DNA from 4 places in the Streptomyces sp. NPDC004647 genome. Region 2 is predicted to be linked to each of the others. Evidence: riboswitches for the same ligand, from Rfam matches in the RefSeq annotation. Region 2 holds a riboswitch; each other region holds the start of a gene.
What was found. A riboswitch is a leader RNA that binds a small molecule or an ion and turns the genes downstream of it on or off. The one in region 2 is predicted to bind cyclic di-AMP.
Positions count from the first base shown of each region.

Region 1: linked by a shared signal. The riboswitch ahead of ABZW18_RS29495 (NlpC/P60 family protein) and the one ahead of ABZW18_RS11965 (M23 family metallopeptidase) in region 2 are both predicted to bind cyclic di-AMP.
Region 3: linked by a shared signal. The riboswitch ahead of ABZW18_RS22685 (transglycosylase family protein) and the one ahead of ABZW18_RS11965 (M23 family metallopeptidase) in region 2 are both predicted to bind cyclic di-AMP.
Region 4: linked by a shared signal. The riboswitch ahead of ABZW18_RS22800 (NlpC/P60 family protein) and the one ahead of ABZW18_RS11965 (M23 family metallopeptidase) in region 2 are both predicted to bind cyclic di-AMP.

Region 1 is NZ_JBEXKU010000095.1:1,224-6,138, forward strand. Features, by position in the region: gene ABZW18_RS29485 (NAD-dependent epimerase/dehydratase family protein) at 1-750, shown strand, start outside; gene ABZW18_RS29490 (C40 family peptidase) at 883-1,953, opposite strand; gene ABZW18_RS29495 (NlpC/P60 family protein) at 2,324-3,478, opposite strand; cyclic di-AMP (ydaO/yuaA leader) riboswitch at 3,486-3,666, opposite strand; gene pcrA (DNA helicase PcrA) at 4,029-4,915, shown strand, end outside.
Region 2 is NZ_JBEXKU010000021.1:14,733-19,647, reverse strand. Features, by position in the region: gene ABZW18_RS11970 (PP2C family protein-serine/threonine phosphatase) at 1-1,218, shown strand, start outside; cyclic di-AMP (ydaO/yuaA leader) riboswitch at 1,434-1,605, shown strand; gene ABZW18_RS11965 (M23 family metallopeptidase) at 1,613-2,680, shown strand; gene ABZW18_RS11960 (PrsW family glutamic-type intramembrane protease) at 2,993-4,570, opposite strand; gene trmB (tRNA (guanosine(46)-N7)-methyltransferase TrmB) at 4,648-4,915, opposite strand, start outside.
Region 3 is NZ_JBEXKU010000053.1:5,349-10,263, forward strand. Features, by position in the region: gene ABZW18_RS22670 (cupin domain-containing protein) at 95-592, shown strand; gene ABZW18_RS22675 (SDR family oxidoreductase) at 589-1,389, shown strand; gene ABZW18_RS22680 (hypothetical protein) at 1,421-1,729, opposite strand; gene ABZW18_RS22685 (transglycosylase family protein) at 1,966-3,165, opposite strand; cyclic di-AMP (ydaO/yuaA leader) riboswitch at 3,170-3,345, opposite strand; gene ABZW18_RS22690 (permease) at 3,939-4,915, shown strand, end outside.
Region 4 is NZ_JBEXKU010000053.1:28,797-33,711, forward strand. Features, by position in the region: gene ABZW18_RS22790 (ATP-dependent Clp protease proteolytic subunit) at 531-1,166, shown strand; gene ABZW18_RS22795 (hypothetical protein) at 1,173-1,481, shown strand; cyclic di-AMP (ydaO/yuaA leader) riboswitch at 1,784-1,984, shown strand; partial or broken gene ABZW18_RS22800 (NlpC/P60 family protein) at 1,988-2,110, shown strand; partial or broken gene ABZW18_RS22805 (C40 family peptidase) at 2,582-2,929, shown strand; gene ABZW18_RS22810 (VOC family protein) at 3,013-3,405, shown strand; gene ABZW18_RS22815 (ATP-binding protein) at 3,505-3,936, opposite strand; gene ABZW18_RS22820 (8-amino-7-oxononanoate synthase) at 4,191-4,915, opposite strand, start outside.

The DNA of each region.
Region 1 (4,915 bases), on a different contig from region 2:
GCGGCCCGGTCACTGGCGGGCCGGACCGGCGGCTATGTCTACGTGTCCAGCCGGTCGGTGTACAGCTATCCCGCCCCGGCGGGGCTGTCCGAGGACGGCCCGCTGGTGGACGCCTCGCCCGATGACGACGAGGTCGACTATCCGCAGGCCAAGAGGGGCGGGGAGCTGGCCGCGTCCGAGGTCTTCGGCGACCGGGCGCTGCTGGCCCGCGCGGGACTGATCCTCGGCCCCAGGGAGAACGTCGGGCGGCTGCCGTGGTGGCTGCGGCGGATCGCGCGCGGTGGTCCGGTGCTCGCCCCGGGGCCGCGCGACTCGGGGTTGCAGTACATCGATGCCCGTGATCTCGCCGCATGGATCGTGGATGCCGCTGAACGAGGGCTCGGCGGCCCGTTCAACCTGGTCAGCCCGCCGGGGCACACCACGATGGGCGAACTGCTGGAGGCATGCGTCCATGTCACCGGTGCCGACGCGGAATTGCGCTGGACCGACCCGGAACCGATCCTCGCCGCCGGCATCCAGCCGTGGATGGACCTCCCCATCTGGCTGCCACCTGGCGAAATGCACGACACCATGCACCGTGGCGACGTGTCCAGGGCGGTCGCCGCCGGGCTGCACTGCCGTCCCATCGCGGAAACCGTGGCAGACACCTGGGCCTGGCTCCAGGACCTGGGCGGGGAACCGCCCCAGCGGCCCGACCGGACGCCGGTCGGACTGGATCCGGAGACGGAAGCGAAGCTGCTGCGCAGCTGAACTGCCGCCGGGAAGGGGACTGGTGTGGGCGCCCGGTGGAGGCGCTCGACGCGGACGTACGGGGTGCTGGGCTCGACGCGGACGTACGGGATGCCGACCGGGCGGGCCGAGGTCACGCCGGGCGGGTCGAGGTCACGCCGGGCGGGTCGCCCCCGCGAAGGGCATCTGGTCGAGGGGGGCGACCCGTACCGGCGCACCCGGGCGCGGCGCGTGGATCATCTGGCCCTCGCCGATATAGAGACCGACATGGCTGATGCCCGAGTAGAAGAAGACCAGGTCGCCGGGGGCGAGCTGGGAACGGGGGACGCGACGGCCGATGTTGATCTGGGTGTACGTGGTGCGCGGGAGGGAGACCCCGGCGGCCCTCCAGGCGGCCTGGGTGAGGCCCGAGCAGTCGAAGCCGTTCGGGCCCGTGGCGCCCCAGACGTACGGCTTGCCGAGCGCGCCGTACGCGAAGGAGACGGCGCGTGCGGCGCGCGCGTTCGGCGCGTGGACCGCGCCGTACCGGGCGCCGCGATCGGCGCGGGCGGCACCGGCCGGTCCCGCCTGGCCGGATGTGGAGTGGCCGTCCTGTTGGAGCAACGACGCGCGCTGTGCGGACGTCAGCCGGTCGAGCAGCCGCTCCGCGGTCTCGAGCTTCCTCTGCACCGTGCGTTTGTGCCCGCGCAGATCGGCCTGTTGTTTCCTGAGCTCCGCCAGTTTGTCACCGGCCCGGGACCGGACCTCCTCGATGCCGCGCAGCCCGCGGCGCATGCCGGCGATCACGACGGCCTGGCGGCTGCCCGCCCGCTCGATGACCCTGACGCGGTCGAGGTACTGCTCGGGAGAGGCGGAGAGGACGAGCTGGAAGGCGGGATCGAGGCCCCCGGAGCGGTACTGGGCGGCAGCGATCGAACCGAGTGCGTTGCGGGAGATATTGAGTTCCCCGGTCCTGCGGGCGGCCTCGTCGCGCAGGCCGTCCAGCTTCTTCTGAGCGGCGTCGGACTTCTCCTTCGCTCCGTTGTACTTCTCGGTGGCCACCTCGGCCTCGTGGTGGAGCCGGTCCACCTCGGCCTTCACCTGAGCGGGGGTGAGACCCGGGTCGGCGTACGCGGGGCCATCGACGGCTGTCGCGCCCGCCGCGCCGGCGAGGGCGAGCACCGTCGCCGTACGGGCGGTGTTGCCGGTGAGCGATCGCTGCCTGGGCTTTCTGTGCGAGGCCACGGCCGCCATCACATCCTTCCTGCTGACCGGCGGCCGTGGGGAGCGGTCGCCATGGGGGAGGACCGTAGCCCTCCGGATCGCCGGCGAGCACGGCGATGACCGGGACTGAAAGGTTTCGGCACGGCGCTGAACAGAAGCACCGGGTGAATTCTCCCGGTACTGCCGGTTCGCGCTACGGGCCTGACCGAAGCGGCGATTGAGGCTCTCCCGGCTGAACCCCGGTGCTATGAGCCCGGGCGCGGGCTGCCGGTCTGCCGCGCATGTCGGCGTGACAGTGCCCCCGACTGCACGCAGTCGGGGGCACTGTCACAGCTTGCGGCACGCGGCCCGTACCGGCGCTGGTCCGTACGGCCTTGTCCGTCGTAGGCGGCTACGCCGGGCGGACGCTCCCGTAGATCGGCATGAACGTGATCGCCTCGGTCCGTACGTTCGCCCCGGGCTTCGGCGCGTGGATCATCTGGCCGTCGCCTATGTAGAGCCCGACGTGGCTGATGTCGTCGTAGAAGAAGACCAGGTCACCCGGCTTCAGGTCCTCCGTGGCGATGCGCGAGCCGACCTTCACCTGGTCCCAGGTGGTGCGGGGCAGCGAGACACCTGCGGCCTTCCAGGCACCCTGGGTCAGGCCCGAGCAGTCGTAGGAGTTCGGGCCGGTGGCGCCCCACACGTACGGCTTGCCGATCTGCGCCCGCGCGAAAGCCAGCGCCTTGGCAGCCTTGGTGGCGTACGTGCCGGAGTCCGCGCCCGTGCCCGAGCCCGGGGTGGAGGTGCCGCCGTCCGACGAGCCCGAGCCCTCGTTCCGCTCCCGCTCCTCGCGCTGCTTCTCCGCCTGCTCCCGGGCCAGCTCCTCCGCCTTGCGCTGGGCTGCCTGCTCTCTCTTGCGCTCGAGCGCCGCCAGCCGCGCCTTCTCCTCGGCCGTCAGGTCCGACAGCAGCTCGCGGGCTTTGGCGAGCTTGCCCTGCACGGACTCCTTGCTGGTCCGCAGCTCGTTCTGCGACTCGTTCAGCTGCGCCAGGCTCTCGGTCGCCTCGGCGCGCTTCTCCGTCGCAGTCGCCTGCTGGGTCTGGAAGTCCGTCACCGCTTGCTTCTGCCGGCCGGTCATCCGGTCCAGCATGTGGTTCTGGTCGAAGTAGTCCTGCGGGTCGGAGGCGAGCAGCAGGGTCGCGGTCGGGTCCATCCCGCCGTTCCGGTACTGCGTTGCGGCGTAGCTGCCGAGCAGCCGCCGGGCCTCGTTGAGCTTCTGCGTCCGCTTGGCCACATCGTCGATCAGCCGGTCGGACTTGGTGCGCTGCTTGTCCGTGCGCTCCTTTGCCTCGTTGTACTCCTGGGTGGCCGTACCCGCCTGCCGGTAGAGCTCGTCCACCTTCTTCTGGACCTCTTCCACGCTCTGCTTCGGCTCCCCAGGTGCGGCCTGGGCAGTCTGCGAGAGCAGGCCGAAGGAGGCGAGTGCCGCGGTCGAGAGGCCGACGGCGGTGCGGGACCCGTGGGAGGTGAGAGTACGAGGCCGCGATTTGCGGTGCGACGCCAAGGCGCGCGTCTCCTTCCGTGGACCGCCTACCGGGTTAGCTGTCGGGTTCGGGCGATCGGAAGGTTGCCCTACGGTCCGTACGCCGCGTGCTCTGCACGCGTGTGCGAACCGATTCACCCCGGTGATACGTGTGGGTCCCCGGCTCCGGCTGCCCCTCGGGCATTGGCCGGACTCGGCGTCGGCGCCCGTGCCGACGCGGTCGCCGGCGGGGGGTGCGGGTCGCCTGAGCGAGCACGGTAGCCAACTTGTGGTGCCGCTGTGAAGGCTGATGTTCGATATGCCCGAAACCTTTTCGTGACCTAGCCCCCATGGCAACCGACTGGACGGTACGCGGCTGCGCACAGTGACAACCGACGGGACGGTACGGAGGGGCCTCGGTGGTGATCCGGAGGGAAGCACGGTGGACATCGCCGGGACGGCGGCGGGACGACAACCGGGCGGCAGCGGGCCGGCGGCGGGGCAGCACCAGGGCAGCGGCAGGGGCAGCGACGGGGGTGACAATGGGGAAGCGGTGTGGGCTGTCGGTCCGGCGGCCTAGACTCGGTTGGCGATGAGCAGCCTCTTTGACGACAGCTTCCTGGCGGACCTCGAGCACCCGGCCGAGCGCCCCCCGCCCCCGCCCGAGGGCCCGGCGCCCGAACACGTTCCGGCGGACCTGTTCGGTGGGCGCTTCGACGCCCCCGTGGACCGGGACGCGTACTACCGCGACGGCGCACCGCGCCCCGCCGTGGACCCCGCCGCGCTGCTCGAAGGCCTGAACGAGCAGCAGCGGGCCGCGGTCGTCCACACCGGTTCGCCGCTGCTCATCGTCGCCGGTGCCGGGTCCGGCAAGACCCGGGTGCTCACCCACCGGATCGCACATCTGCTGGGCACCCGCCGCGTGCACCCCGGCCAGGTCCTCGCGATCACCTTCACCAACAAGGCCGCGGGCGAGATGAAGGAGCGAGTGGAGGAGCTCGTGGGGCCGCGGGCGAATGCCATGTGGGTGTCCACCTTCCACAGCGCGTGCGTCCGCATCCTGCGCCGGGAGAGCAAGAAACTCGGCTTCACCTCCAGCTTCTCGATCTACGACGCCGCCGACTCCAAGCGCCTCATGGCACTGGTCTGCCGAGATCTGGACCTGGACCCCAAGCGCCACCCTCCCAAGGCCTTCAGCGCGAAGATCTCCAACCTCAAGAACGAGCTCATCGACGAGGAGGACTTCGCCGCGCAGGCTGCCGGGAGCGCCTCCGGGTCGGAGGGCGGCGGAGGGTTCGAGAAGACCCTCGCCGAGGCGTACGCGCTCTACCAGTCGCGGCTGCGCGAGGCCAACGCGCTGGACTTCGACGACATCATCATGACGACGGTTCATCTCCTCCAGGCGTTCCCGGACGTCGCGGAGCACTACCGGCGGCGCTTCCGGCACGTACTCGTCGACGAATACCAGGACACCAACCA
Region 2 (4,915 bases):
CGCACCACCCCGGACCGTCAGGGCGGGCGCCGAAAACCCACCAGCCGCGACCTGGCCCGCTGGCTCCCGGCCGCGCTGATCATCGGCGGTCTTGCCTTCGACCTCTCGACGCCGTCGCGCTTCACCGGCTCGCCCTTCTTCTCGGCCGCCCCGCTGGTCGCCGCCCCGTTCTTCTCGCTGCGCGCCACGGCGACCGCGGGCATCGCCGCCGGGCTCGCCGTGGTCACGCTGCACCTCGTCAACCGCGACCTGGGCGCCGTGGAGTCGGTGACCGAGCTGGTCACCGTCCTGACCGTCGCCGTGCTGGCGCTCTTCATCAACCGTGTGGTGCGCCGCAGCGGGCGGGAGCTCGCCTCGGCGCGGAGCATCGCCGAGGCCGCCCAGCGGGCCGTGCTTCCGACACCCGACGAGCGGATCGGCGGCTTCCATGTCGCCGCGCGCTACGAGGCCGCGCAGACCGACGCCCGGATCGGCGGTGACCTCTACGCGGTGCAGGACACCCCGTACGGGGTCCGCCTGATCGTCGGTGACGTCCGCGGCAAGGGCCTGGACGCCGTCGAGGCGGTGGCCGTCGTCATCGGCGCCTTCCGGGAGGCCGCGGAGCAGGAGGCGACCCTGGTGGGGGTCGCGGCCCGGCTGGAGCGGGCGCTCCAGCGCGAGAGGCAGCGGCATGAAGGCCCGGACCGGTCCGAGGGCTTCACCACGGCCGTGCTGGCCGAGGTGCCGACCATCCGGCGTACGGACACGGGAGCCGCTCTCCCGGAACCCGCTCTCCGCATCCTCAACCGAGGCCATCCCTCCCCCCTTCTGCTGTACGCCGACGGCGGCGTGTTCGTAGCCGACCCCGTCGTGCCTGCGCTGCCCCTCGGCCTGGGTGAGCTGGCCGACCAGCCGGAGCGGGTGGATGAGTTCGCCTTCCCCGAGGGCGCCACGCTGCTGCTCTTCACGGACGGGATGACCGAGGCCCGGGACGCCAACGGCGTCTTCTACGATCCGCAGGAGCGGCTGCGCGGCCGGCTGTTCTCCGGACCCGATGCCCTGCTCGACGCCCTCGTCGAGGACGTGGCCCGGCACACCGCGGGCGGGGCCGCGGATGACATGGCGCTGCTGGCGGTCAGCCGCCCGGCCGAGCGGCAGCCGATGCGGCGTAGGGCGGTGGGAATCGTGCGCGGCGCGGGCGACGGCTCGAGGTCCGGCCACCCTTCTGACGGTCCGTAACCGGTCCGCGCCACTCCGCATAACAACTGGCACACGATCAGCCGGGACGGGTTTTCCGCCGCAGGGGCAACTCGCCCGGATTAGGCATTTCGTGTCCTGGTTGGTCCCCGCGATATCCGTTAACGATCACCCGGAACAGCTTGGAATAGGCACCCCGGGTCTATTAACGTTCGATAACGCAGCGCGGTCGTCCCAGCCGCCACAAGAGGTGGCACCGTGCGCTGACGCCGAATCCCGCACGATCTGCTCCACCCGCAACACCAGTACCAAGGGAACCGGGGAACCACTACATGGGGTGAATCGGACGCCTCTTCGGAGGGGTCCGTAGGAGACCTTCCTGCTCCGAACCCGTCAGCTAACCCGGTAGGCGAAGGAAGGAAAGGAGTGCGCCCGCGTGGCGTCCAACAGCCCTGCCCCCGAGTTCCTGTACGAACCCGAGAGTCACGATGCCGGGTTCGCCGAGGAGCCCCCGGCCGGAGTCGGTGACTGGAATCCGACCGCGGAATCCGTGGCCGCGGTGCGCGGCAGGCACCGCGTCGTCAAGCAGCGCGGTGGCGGCATGGCCCGTAGCAGCGCTGTCCTCGGAGTCGGCGTCTTCGCCGCTGTCGGTGCGGGCGGCATGGCCAGCGCGCAGGAGAAGCCGCCGGTCTCGATCTCCATGCCGGACCTCGCCTCCGTGTCGGAGAAGCTCCCGGATGCCGGATCGCTGCCCGGTATCGGGTCCCTGGTCTCCGACGACTCCGGCTCCGGCTCTGACGGTGCCGGTGAGGGCGTTGTGGCCGCCCAGGCTCCGCTCTCCCAGGCCGGGCTCACGGACAGCGAGGTCACCGACGGCACCGGCGCCGGCGAGGCGCTGCGGGCCCGCATCATGAAGCAGGCCGAGCAGCAGCAGTCCGCCGCCGAGAAGGCGGAGCGCGAGGCCGAGGAGAAGGCCGCCGCCGAGAAGGCCGCCAAGGTCGCCGCCGAGAAGAAGGCGGCGGCGAAGGCAGCCGCCGAGAAGGCCGAGGCAGAGGCGGAGCGCAAGGCGAAAGCGGCGGCGGAGGCCGAGCGGCTCGCCAAGCTCGCCCGCGAATACACCGCCCCGGTCTCCTCCTACACCCTCACCTCCAGCTTCGGCCAGTCCGGTTCCATGTGGTCCAACGACCACACTGGCCAGGACCTCGCCGCCCCGACCGGCACCCCCGTCAAGGCAGTGCACGGCGGCACCATCACCGAGGCCGGATGGGCCGGTTCGTACGGCTACCGGATCGTGCTCACCCTCGAGGACGGCACGGAAGTCTGGTTCTGCCACCTCTCCTCGATGACCCAGACGTCCGGGAAGGTGGCGACGGGCGAAACCATCGGCCGCGTCGGCGCCACGGGCAATGTCACCGGCGCGCACCTCCACATGGAGGTCCGGCCGGGCGGTGGCGACCCGATCGACCCGGCTGCCTGGCTGCGCGAGCACGGTGTGAGCCTCTGAGGCATCGTCCGTAACTTCGACGCACCTCGCTCCTGGCGGGGTGCGTCGCTGTTTGCGGAGGTGCGGAGTGCGGAGGCCGAGAGCCGCGGAGGTAGAGACGCGCGGAGCGACGTCACGCCCTGCGCCTGATCCGGCTCCTGATCCGTAGAGCCAAGAGCCAAGAGCCGTGAGCCGTGAGCCGGGCGTCGAGAGTCGGGGAGAGAGTCCGGCCCCGTACCTTCGGGACTGGTCTGCCCGGTCGGCGCGGCCTTCGGGCGTATGCGGCTGCGCTTCGGAACCGGCCACCGGGGCCAGGTCTGCCTGGCTACTCGCTCAGCGGTGGTACCGGGGTGGCGCGTCGTAGGGCCAGGGGGGCGGTCCCTCCTGGGTGCCGGGGTACGAGGTGCCGCCGTACGCCGGACCGGACCCGTACTGCTGCCCGTACACCGGCTGCTGCGCTGAGCCGTTCGGCTGTCCCTGCCCGTACGGCTGCTCCGCCGGCTGTCCCTGCCCGTACGGCTGTCCCGCCGGTTGCCCGTACTGCCGCTGTCCCTGCGCCGGGCCGTACTGCTGCTGCCCCTGCGGCGACCCGTACTGCTGTCCATGCGGCGCCCACTGCGGGGGGACCGAGCGGCGCGTGGTGACCAGCGCGGCATGGGCGAGTGCAGGCTGCGCCACATCCTTGCGCTGCCACAGGTGGTGAAGCAGCTCCTGCTCGCGGGCGACGAAGTCCGGGCCCGCCGCGCCCCGGTGCGCCCGCTGCCGCAGAAAGGCCAGCGCCGTCGCGAAGGACTCGTACTCGGCGACCGCTCGGGCCGCCGCGCTCCCATGGGCGCGCCGCACCACATCGCGGGCGATCGAGCGGGCCCGCATGGAGGACAGCGCGTGCGGCTCCGGGGGGACCAGCCAGCCGGCTGCCACGTAGGCGGGCAGGTGGCTGCGTACGGTCTTCAGCTCGTTGCCGCGGGACCAGATCACCAGCCAGGTGAGCAGCGCGAAGACCGGGACCATGAACATGCCGTAGACGGCGATGAAGCCGTAGCCCCCGAGGCTGGCCGAGCCGTTCCAGACGGCGTGCAGGACCATCGCGGTGAGCAGTCCGGCGAGCGGCAGCAGAATGCGGCGGGCGCGCTGGTGCGGTGCTGCGAGAGCGGCGATGCCGAAGCCGATGCCGGTCAGCGCGGTGAAGAGCGGGTGGGCGAAAGGCGACATCACGATGCGGATGAAGAAGGTCGCGGCAGTGACCGACTGGAATCCGGAGGAGCCGAGCGCCTGGTCCTCACCGAAGGCGTTCCCGAGATAGAGGATGTTCTCGGTGAAGGCGAAGCCGGTCGCGGTGATCCCGGCTATGACGACGCCGTCGACGATGCCGTCGAAGTCGCGGCGGCGGAAGACGAAGAGCAGGAGCAGGGCCGCGCCCTTGGCGCTCTCCTCGATGACGGGCGCGATGAACGTGGCGCCCCAGGCCTCCGCCTCGGTGGCGGAGGACGTCTCGACACGGGTGGCGATCCACTGTGTGGCGAAGCCGTTGGCGATGATCGCCACGAGCGTCGCAGCGCAGGCGCCCCAGGCGAAGGCAAAGAGCAGATTCCGCCAGGGCTCGGGTTCGACGCGGTCGAGCCAGCGGAACGCGGCCAGGAGCAGCGGCACGGGCAGCACGGCCAGGCCCAGGCCGACCAGGAACCCCTCGGTACCGGTCTGTTCGCGTACCAGGGCGAGGATGACCAGGCCGGAGAGTACGAGCACCGTGATCAGGGCGCCGACGCGCACTGCCTTGCTGTGCCAGAACTGGCGGGACGGGCGGTAGCGCCAGTGTGCTCGCTCCGGTACGGCGTCGAACTGCGGCTGCGGTTCGTAGACCGGGACCGGCGGCTGCTGGCGCGGCTGCGGCGGGAGCGGGGACTGATGCACCTGTCGACCCTAACGAGGGTGTGGGGTCGGGGGCGACGCCATAAGGATGTGCGAAGAATCGCTCGGCGGGCCGTCGTTCAGCGGCGCACGAACAGCAGATCGTGCACGGAGTGCCCCTTGTCCAGGCCGGCACCCTCGAATTTGGTCAGCGGCCGGCCGGCCGGACCGTCGAACGCGGGGCGCGGTGCGTACCCGCCGTCGGGCTGGGTGTTCTCCAGCGCGCTCTCGGCGGAGAGCACCTCGAGCATCTGCTCGGCGTACGGCTCCCAGTCGGTGGCGCAGTGCACCAGCGCGCCGGGCTTCAGCCGGGTCACGGCCAGTTCGATGAACTCCCGCTGGATCAGC
Region 3 (4,915 bases), on a different contig from region 2:
GAAAATGGCCGGAACACGGCCGTCCGGACACAGAGAGCGAAGCGGAATGCATACTAGCGTGATATGCATCACAGACGAGGCTTGGAGGCGGCGCATGCAGGACCCCCTTCCTTCGGCGGACGAACTCGCGCGGATGTACGCCCTGGAGCCGCTGCCTTTGGAGGGCGGGCTGTTCCGCCGTACCTGGGCGGGGCCGCAGCAGCCCGACGGGCGCCCCTCGGGTTCGGCGATCCTCCTGCTGCTGTCGGCCGACGACGGTCACTTCTCCGCGATGCACCGGCTGCCGCGCGACGAGGTCTGGCACTTCTACCTCGGCGATCCAGTGGAGCTGCTGCTCCTGGAACCGGGCGGCGCGTCACGGGTGGAGGTGCTGGGCGGGCAGGTGGACGCCGGTGAACACGTGCAGTACGTCGTGCCGGGCCGCACCTGGATGGGGGCACGGGTACGCCCGGGGGGCGAGCGCGCGCTCCTCGGCTGCACGATGGCCCCGGGATTCGTCCCCGCCGACTACGAAGGCGGCGACGAGGAGGACCTGTGCGCGCGCTATCCGCTGCACGCGGAGCTCATTCGCGCGCTGTCCCGCGCCTCATGACCGGGCCGGGCCCGCAGAGCCAACTCCCCGGCCTCGACGGGCTGGTGGCGGTCGTGACCGGAGCCGGCGGCACGGTGGGGGCGGGGATCGCCGAGGAGTTCGCCCGGGCCGGCGCCCGCGTGGTGGCCCACCACCGTACGAGCGCGGAGCGCGCCCGGGAGCTGGTGGCCCGGATCGCCGAACAAGGCGGCGAGGCCTGGGCCGTGGCCGCCGACCTCACGGACGAAGCGGGCTGCGCCCGGCTGATGGAGGCCGCGCAGTCCCGGTTCGGCCGAGTGGACGCCCTCGTCAACAATGCCGGGGTCCAGCCGGTGCGGGATCTGCCGTCGATGACCGCGGCCGACTGGCGCGCGGTGGTCGACACCAACCTCACCAGCGCGTTCTCCTGCACGCAAGCGGCCGCAGGGGCGATGCGGCGGGAGGGCGCGGGCGGCGGGGGCGGCGGCACGATCACGCACATCGCTTCCATCGAGGGTTCCGCCCCCGCCCCCGGGCACGCGCACTATGCCGCGTCCAAGGCCGCCCTGATCATGCACGCGCGGGCCGCGGCGCTCGAGTACGGCCCCTACGGGATCCGGGTGAACACCGTCTCCCCGGGCCTGATCCACCGGCCCGATATCGAGGAGGAGTGGCCCGAGGGTGTGGAGCGCTACCGGAACGCGGCGCCGCTGGGGCGGTTGTGCCGTCCCGCCGACATCGGGCGCGCCTGTGTCTTCCTCGCCTCGCCGATGGCGGAGTGCGTCACCGGGCACGATCTCGTGGTGGACGCGGGAGTCACGGCGCGCCCGACGTGGTAGCGCGTACGCCGTGCGCGGGCCGGCCCGGGCGTCACCAGGGAAGCAGGCGGGGGTCGATGCGCTTCGCGGGGTCCGGCGGGGAGAGGAGCCCTGCGCCGGTGCCGCCGGCCTGTTGCAGCCAGCGGACGATGGCTCCGACGGCCCCTCCGTCCAGCTGGGCGAGGTCGCGGATGACGCGCCGGTCGTCGGGATGCGGCGGGATGGCGGCCCGGGTCAGCTCGGCGTGCAGCAGCAGCCGCTGGGCGTCGGACGAGTTGCGAACGCCGTTGACCGGGCCTGCGAGCGGGGACTCCTGCGCCTGCACCGGGAGCTCCATCGTGACAGCGAACGGGTCGGCCATGTTCGGTCGCCTCCTTCAAAGTGCCCATCGGAAGGGATGGTGCGGTTTCCCCTTTGCGACGGCGCGTCCGGCGGCGCGGTTGCGGAATCCTCGCGCTATCACCCGTCCGGCCGCACGGCGAGCGGGAGGGGTGCGTCGGCCGGGCACGGCTGAGGCGCCCCTCCCGCACGCGGGGAAGGGCGCCTCAGCCGGTCGGGAAGGTGCGTCGAACGCTCCGGTCCCGGTGTCGCGTTACCTCAGATGGAGACGCCGTGCTCCCGCAGGTAGGCGAGCGGGTCGATGTCCGAGCCGTAGTCCGGGCCGGTGCGCACCTCGAAGTGCAGGTGCGGGCCGGAGGAGTTGCCGGTCGAACCGGACAGGCCGATCTGCTGGCCGCCGGTGACCGACTGGCCGGCCGAGACGGACAGCGAGGACAGGTGGCCGTACTGGCTGTACTTGCCGTCCTCGTGGCGGATGACGACCTCGTTGCCGTACGAGCCGCCCCAGCCCGCGGAGACGACCTCGCCCGCGCCGATGGACTTCAGCGGGGTGCCGGTGGGTACGGGGAAGTCGGCGCCGGTGTGGTAGCCGCTGGACCAGCTGCCGCCGGCCTGGTGGTACGGGGTGCCGATCGTGGTGTCACCGACCGGAGCGGTGAAGCCGGAGGCGCTCTTGGCCTGCTGCTTCGGCTTGGCCTCGGCCTTGGGGGCGGCCTTGTGCGCGGCCTTCGGAGCCTCGGCCTTCGGAGCCTCGGCCTTGGGCGCGGCCTTGGGGGCCTGCTCCCGCTTCGGCTCGGCCTCGGCCTTGTCGCCGCCCACGGCGAGCTTCTGGCCCGGGCGGATCAGGTTCGGGTCGTCGCCGACGACCTTGCGGTTGTCCTCGTAGACCCGCTGCCAGCCGCCGTCGGTGTGCTTGGCGGTCGCGATCTTGTAGAGGGAGTCGCCCGGGACGACGGTGTACGACTCGGGCTTCGCCTCGCGCTTGCCCTCGGCCGGCGTGCTCTTGGGCTTCGGAGCGGCCTCGGACTTGGCCTTGGCGGGGGCCTGCCGGCCCTCGGTGGAGACCTCGGGGTCGGCACCGCCCTGGGTCAGACCGGCCTTGCCGGAGCACACGGGCCAGGCACCGGGGCCCTGGCTGTCGAGCACCTTCTCGGCGATGGCGATCTGCTGGTCCTTGGTCGCCTGGTCGGCGCGCGGCGCGTACTCGCTGCCGCCGAACGCGTTCCAGGTCTCCTCGGTGAACTGAAGTCCGCCATAGAACCCGTTGCCGTTGTTGATGCTCCAGTTGCCGGTGCTCTCGCACTCGGCGACCTTGTCCCAGGTGCTGACGGAGGCGGCGTTCGCCTGGCCGACACCGATGAGGGGAAGAGCGATACCGGCGCCGCCTGCGGCGGCGACGAGGGACACCCGGGAGATTCGGCCGGGGCGGTAGCGACGGTGACGTCCGCGTGCAGACATAGGTGGGTCCTCTCCTACGCCTGCGAGGTGAGCTGTCGGGTTCGGGCTGGAGTTGCCCGGCCGCGCCCTGAGCAGCGTCAAGCGCTGCGGCGCGTCTTCACCCCAAGCCGGACCGCACACCATCGCGCGGTACGGCACTTACCTGGTTCCCCCGCTCCTGCCGTGGTGCGTTTGTCGTTTCTCCCCCGGCCGGCGGCAGGACTCGGCGTTCCGGCTGGTGGCGCCCGCCCTTTCGATGGGCAGGCAGCGGCAAAAGTAAGCGCATTGATTTCTTCACCACAAGTGCCGGGTATTCCACGCATTCGGTATTAACGAGATCCACTCGACGCCGGGTCACGCTACGCTGCCGATCTTGGTCCCAGAGCGATAGGCATTACTACTGAACGGCTCTCATAATCTGCGTTCGGTAACCAAGTTGGCAGATTTGGGGCGTATCGAGTGCGCGGGGTCACATCAGGGCGGAACTCCTGTGAGATGGCTCACCCGCAGTCGAATTGCCCTATTTGGAGCCGAGGTTCTCCTTTGCTGCATTGCAGGCGCTAAGCAGTCTTTTGCCGCGCCGCATAGTATCTGCATTTGGCGCATGTCGGACACTCGCTGCTCGAACGCCCATAACAGGTGAAACGGATGATTCGACAGCGTGGTCACCGCGTTGTGCGCCGGGGTGGCGGCCCTCCCCCCGGTTATCGTGAGGTCCCTCGTCGCGGACCTTCGGAGTCAGTGTGCAGAGAGCGGAAGAGCTGATCGACCCCCCGTCATCGGTGCCGCCGGCACTGGGCGCGCGCGCGTCCCGTACGCTTCCTGGCCGGACCTCTCCGCCCGTCGTGGCGGCGGGCGCGCTGGTCATCGCCGTGGCCGTCGCCGTGGCGCTGGGAGGGAGCGGCTGGCTGTCCCAGCCGGCCGCACAGGCCTGGCGGACGATCTGCGTGGCCATCGTGATCCAGGCGCTGCCGTTCCTGCTGCTGGGCACCGCCCTGTCGGGCGCCATCAACGCCTTCGTCCCCGCCCGGGCCTTCAGCAGGGCGCTGCCGAAGAACCCTGCCCTCGCCGTCCCCGTCGCAAGTGCCGCGGGGGTGGTCCTGCCGGGGTGCGAGTGCGCCTCGGTGCCCGTGGCGGGGAGCCTGATCCGCCGCGGGGTGGCCCCGGCGGCCGCGCTGACGTTCCTCCTCTCGGCCCCCGCGGTGAATCCGATCGTGCTCACCGCCACGGCCGTCGCCTTCCCGGGAGCTCCGGAGATGGTGGTGGCCCGGCTCCTCGCCTCGCTCGCCGCTTCGGCGGCGATGGGCTGGCTGTGGATCCGTCTGGGCCGCCAGGAGTGGCTGCGCCTGCCGGCCCGGACCACCGGTCACACGCCGGGACACGACAGGTGGGAGGAGTTCCGGCTCGGCTTCCAGCACGACTTCCTGCACGCGGGGGGATTCCTGGTGCTGGGGGCGATGGCGGCCGCCACATTCAACGTCACGGTGCCGCGCTCGGTGCTGGACACCTTCTCCGCTTCGCCCTGGCTCTCCGTCATCTTCCTGGCCGCGCTGGCCATCGTGCTCGCCGTCTGTTCCGAGGCCGACGCGTTCGTCGCGGCCTCATTGACCGGTTTCTCCCCCACGGCCCGGCTCGCCTTCATGGTCGTGGGGCCCATGGTCGACCTGAAGCTCATGGCGCTGCAGTCCGGCACCTTCGGGCGGGCGTTCGCGATCCGGTTCGCCCCGGCGACCGCGGTGGTGGCCGTGGCGTGCAGCGCCCTGATCGGTTG
Region 4 (4,915 bases), on a different contig from region 2:
TGCGATTCGTCCCGACATGCGCAAGCGGTTACGTCATCTCGGGAGTCACCGTGGCATGTGGAGCGCAAGGGCACTCCGCCCACCCTCTCGGCGCACCACGGAGGGACACCGCCAGTCACCTTGTCCGGTCTGCTGCCGCAATTTGGCATCTCTCCGGCTGGACCGCAGTCAACGAACCGCGGCCAACGCAGGCTCCGGCGCGGGCAGTTCCTGGGAACGGCGGCGAGCCGGACGTCGCGGGCGGCGCGGACACACGAACGCCAACGTCACCCAGCGGGCCTGCGCCCGGCCAAGCGTTGAAGATCCGCGCATCACCGCGGATGCACCGGAGCCGCCGTTCGCGCTGTGAGAAATCGCGAGGCCTGAGCCTCACGAATCGGCCCAAAAGTGCCTCTGATCTGTTGACCCTCTCGATTGATCTGTTGACCCCTCTCGATCGGCAGGGCAGCATCCCCACCGAACAGGATGTACGTCCTGTACATTTTTTACCGGAGGCCTCCCTCATCGGAGTGCAGACGAGAGGCGCAGTGATGGACCGACCGACAGTCCGCTATCTCCTGCCGGAGTTCACGGAGCGCACCAGCTCCGGGACCCGCACGATGGACCCGTACTCCAAGCTCCTCGAGGAACGCATCGTCTTTCTCGGCACCCGGATCGACGACACCTCGGCAAACGACGTGATGGCGCAGTTCATGCATCTCGAGCACGCCGCTCCGGACCGGGACATCTCGCTCTACATCAACTCCCCCGGCGGCTCGACGACCGCGATGACGGCGATCTACGACACGATGCAGTTCGTCACCTGCGACATCGAGACGATCTGCCTCGGCCAGGCCGCCTCGTCCGCCGCGGTGCTCCTCGCCGCGGGCGCCCCGGGCAAGCGGCTGATGCTGCCGGGCTCCCGGGTGCTCATCCACCAGCCCTCCTTCTCGGAGCCGATCCAGGGGCAGACGTCGGATCTGGACATCCAGGCCAAGGAACTGCTGCGCATGCGCGACGTGCTGGAGGAGATGCTCGCCCGGCACACCGGCCAGGCCCCCGTACGGATCGGCGCCGACATCGAGCGCGACAAGATCTTCCAGGCCGAGGAGGCGGTCGCGTACGGGCTCGCGGACAGGATCGTGCAGAGCCGCAAGCAGGCGAGTTCGCTGTTCGGCGCGGGGTGATTCACCGTGCTGCCGCCCGAACTTCCCCCGCTGCCCGCACTCACCCGAGCCGAGAGCGACCTGGTGGACCGATACCTGGAGGTGCTCGACCTGCTGGGGCGGATCAATCCGGCCCGGACCTCCGACACCTACGGGGGCTTCCGCGCAGCCCAGGCCTTGGTGAGCAGGGCCGCGGCGCTCCGGGACGCGCTGGCGCTCATGCACGAGCGCGGCGAGAGCCAGGTACATGCCGCCACCCTGGCGCGAGCGTTGCGGGTGCTCGACGGTGAGCGGCGGGGCGCGCGGGTCACCGTCCCGCCCGAGCCGTCGGGTTGATGAAGCGTCACCTCGTCCGGCGGCCGGTGCAGCCGAACGGACTCCCTCGATAGATGGACCGGGGAGCAGGCGGCAAGGGTTGATCGACTTGCGCGGAGATCGCATCGGTGCTGCGCGGGGTAGGGGCATCCGCCGCTGGTGGGGGCGCTTGCATGATGTCGGACAAACCGATCACAGCATGTACTTCTAACCCTAATGACGCATATGTGATGAACATCACATAGTGCGCGTTATGCACGGAATCTGCCATGGGCGTGGGGACTATCCGTGGACGACAAGCCCCCGCCACCTCGGCGGGGCGGTCCGGGCGGACGCCGAATCCTGCCGCCGCGCCGGATGTCTGGTCGACACGGAGTGCTTTCGGCAGGAGTGGAGGACCCGATCAGTTCGGGGCCGACCGGGAACTCCGGTCGCCCCTCGGGGTGAAGCCGCTGCGGCGGCCGGGCATCTTCGCCAGCCCGAACCCGACAGGCCATCCCTCACAGGCGGCTGACGAAGGGTCGCACATGGCTGCGAATGGACACGTCCCGTCTCTGTTCTGTCGGGCCGGCACCGCTTCGGCGCTCACTCTGGCCGCTTTCGGTGGGAGCCTGCTGGCTCCTGGTGCCGCGACGGAAGCCCTGGCGGCGCCGCCGCCCCCAGGGCATGAATCATCCCAATTCACCTCGGCGCCACCGGATTTCGACGCTTTCGGCGAGCAGGTGCTGTCGCCTGACACCCAGCCGATGGGAGGGCCGGTCCTGGAACCCGGCCACCGGGACCCAACGCCTGACGTTCTGTCACCGGAGAACGAGAGCCCGGCCCCTGGCAACCCACCACCGGCAACCGGTCCCGATTCGTCCGGTCCCCAGAGACTCCCGGTCCTGGAGCCGTCGCCCGGCACCGGGCCGCCCCGGGCCGAGCCGTCGAAGCCGGATGCCGAACCGCCGCAGGCCAGGCCGCCGAAACAGCGCCCCGCAGCCCCCAAGGACAAGGACGAGGCCGAGGGCAAGGGCAGGGTGACGACGCCGAGCTCCCGCCCGTCCAAGGGCAAGCCGGCGAAGCGCCCCCCAGCTCCCAAGTCGCCCAAGTCTCCCAAGGGAGCGACTGCGGCGGCGACCGGGAGCACGGCTCTCCGGGTGGCCGCCTCGAAGGAGGGGTCCCCGTACCAGATGGGTGCCGAAGGCCCGAACCGGTTCGACTGCTCAGGGCTCACCCAGTACTCCTTCAAGCGCGCGGGCAAGCAACTGCCGCGCACGGCGGCCGCGCAGTACAACAACACCCGGCACATCCCCGCTTCCCAGCGTCAGCCCGGCGACCTGGTCTTCTTCGGCTCGGGCGGCGGCTACATCCACCACGTCGGCATCTACGCCGGCAATGACATGATCTGGCACTCCCCCAAACCCGGTGCGGTGGTGCGCCTGGAGAAGCTCTGGACCAGCAACGTCACTTACGGCCGGGTGAGTTGAGCCGGGAAGAGACTCCGACTGTCCGTCGCCGCGGCTAGGTTGAGTGCGATCAGGGATCACCTACCGCAGCCGCGAGGAGTCGCATGCCCTTCCCGAACCCGGTCCGGCACATCACCTTCGACGCTCGTGATCCCTACGCCCAGGCCCAGTTCTGGTCGGCGCTCACGGGCTGGCTGCTGGAGGACTCCGATCCGGGCGACGACGCGGTGCTGCTCGAGTCGGGGCAGTCCGGAGTGCCCGGCCTGCTGTTCCTTCGGGTTCCCGAGGACAAGACCGTGAAGAACCGGATCCATCTCGACATCCAGCCGCCGACCGACACCCGGGACGCCGAAGTCGGGCGGCTGGCCGGGCTCGGCGCCGAGGTCGTGGCCGACCACCGTACGGACGACGGCCTCGGCTGGGTGGTCATGGCCGACCCGGAGGGCAACGAGTTCTGTGTCGAGCGCAGCGCCGCCGAGCGGGGTCTCACGGCCTGAGCCGCGGCCCGGCAGTGGCGGCGCGGTGACCCGCGGACCGGTTGCGCGGCGGCTTCGGCCGTACGAGAGCGGTGCCCCTGACGCGGGGACAGAAAGCTGTCAGGAGCAGTCGGCCACCTTCCACGGCAGGGCGATCCAGACGGTTTTCCCGCCCTCCGCAGTGGGCGTGACGGAGAGTCTGCCGCCGGACTCGGCGGTCAGCCAGCGGATGATGACCATGCCGCGGCCGTTGTCCTGCTGCACCGCCGCGGGCAGCCGCTGCGGTCGGCGCGGGTGGCTGTCGGTGACCCCGATGCGCAGCTGCTCGTCCCGGTCGAGCTGGAGGTCCACCGTGAACGTGGGCGACTGGCCGAAGGTGTGCAGGACGGCATTCGTGGCCAGCTCGGAGACGATGAGCAGTACGGCATCGGCTCTCTCCGCACCTGCCGGAAGGCCCCATTCTGCAAGGACGTCCGAGACGTATCTTCGGGCGGTGGTGACCGAGGCCGGGGCGCTCAGCAGGGTGACGGATGCTTCCTGGTGGTCTGCCATGGCGGCGGTGTCCCTTTCCCGCCGAGGCCGTGCCCCGAGACGCTGTGGAGTGAGGTCGGAGTCGGCTTCGGACAGCGTTGGGCGCCAGAGTGCCACTCGCGCTGTCCGGACCGGGGACGATCCACCGAGATGCGCAGGAATCGTCGCTCGAAGCGGTGAACTCTGCCACGGAAAAGCGTATTTGACCGGTTCGTTGCGGTGAACGACGAGCGGGCAGTGCGCGGCCGGAGCGTTCGTCGCCCGCGGGCGAGGCGTCAGGCAGCAGTGGGGGCGGTCGCGACGATCACGCCCACTGCTTCGGCGATCTGCTGGTCCGTCAGGTCAGCACGTGCCGTCAGGCGCAGCCGTGAGATGCCGTCGGGTACGGACGGCGGGCGGAAGCAGCCCACCACCAGTCCGGCGGCGCGGCAGTCGGCGGCCCAGCGCAGTGCCGCCTCCGGGGCAGGGGCCCGTACGGAGACCACGGAGGCGTCCGGCCGGACTGCGGCGAGCCCCGCCGCCGTCAGCTGTCGGTGGAGCGCGGCGGCGACCGTACGGGCGCGCGCCGCGCGCTCCGGTTCCCGGGCCAGCAGCCGCAGGCTCGCGAGGGCCGCGCCCACCGCGGCCGGGGCCAGCCCGGTGTCGAAGATGAACGTCCGGGCGGTGTTCACCAGGTGCTCGATCACCCGGGCCGGGCCGAGAACGGCTCCGCCCTGGCTGCCGAGCGACTTGGACAGGGTCACGGTGGCGACCGTGCCGGCGGATCCCGCGAGTCCGGCCGCGTGCAGGGCGCCGCGTCCGCCGTCGCCGAGGACACCCAGGCCGTGCGCGTCGTCGACGAGCAGGCCCGCACCGTACGCCCGGCAGGCGGCGGCGAGTCCCGGCAGCGGGGCGGCGTCGCCGTCGACGGAGAACACCGAGTCGGTGACGGCGAGCGCCCGGCCGTCGTGGCCGTCCAGTGATTTGCGGACGGCCTCCGGGTCCCTGTGCGGCACCACGG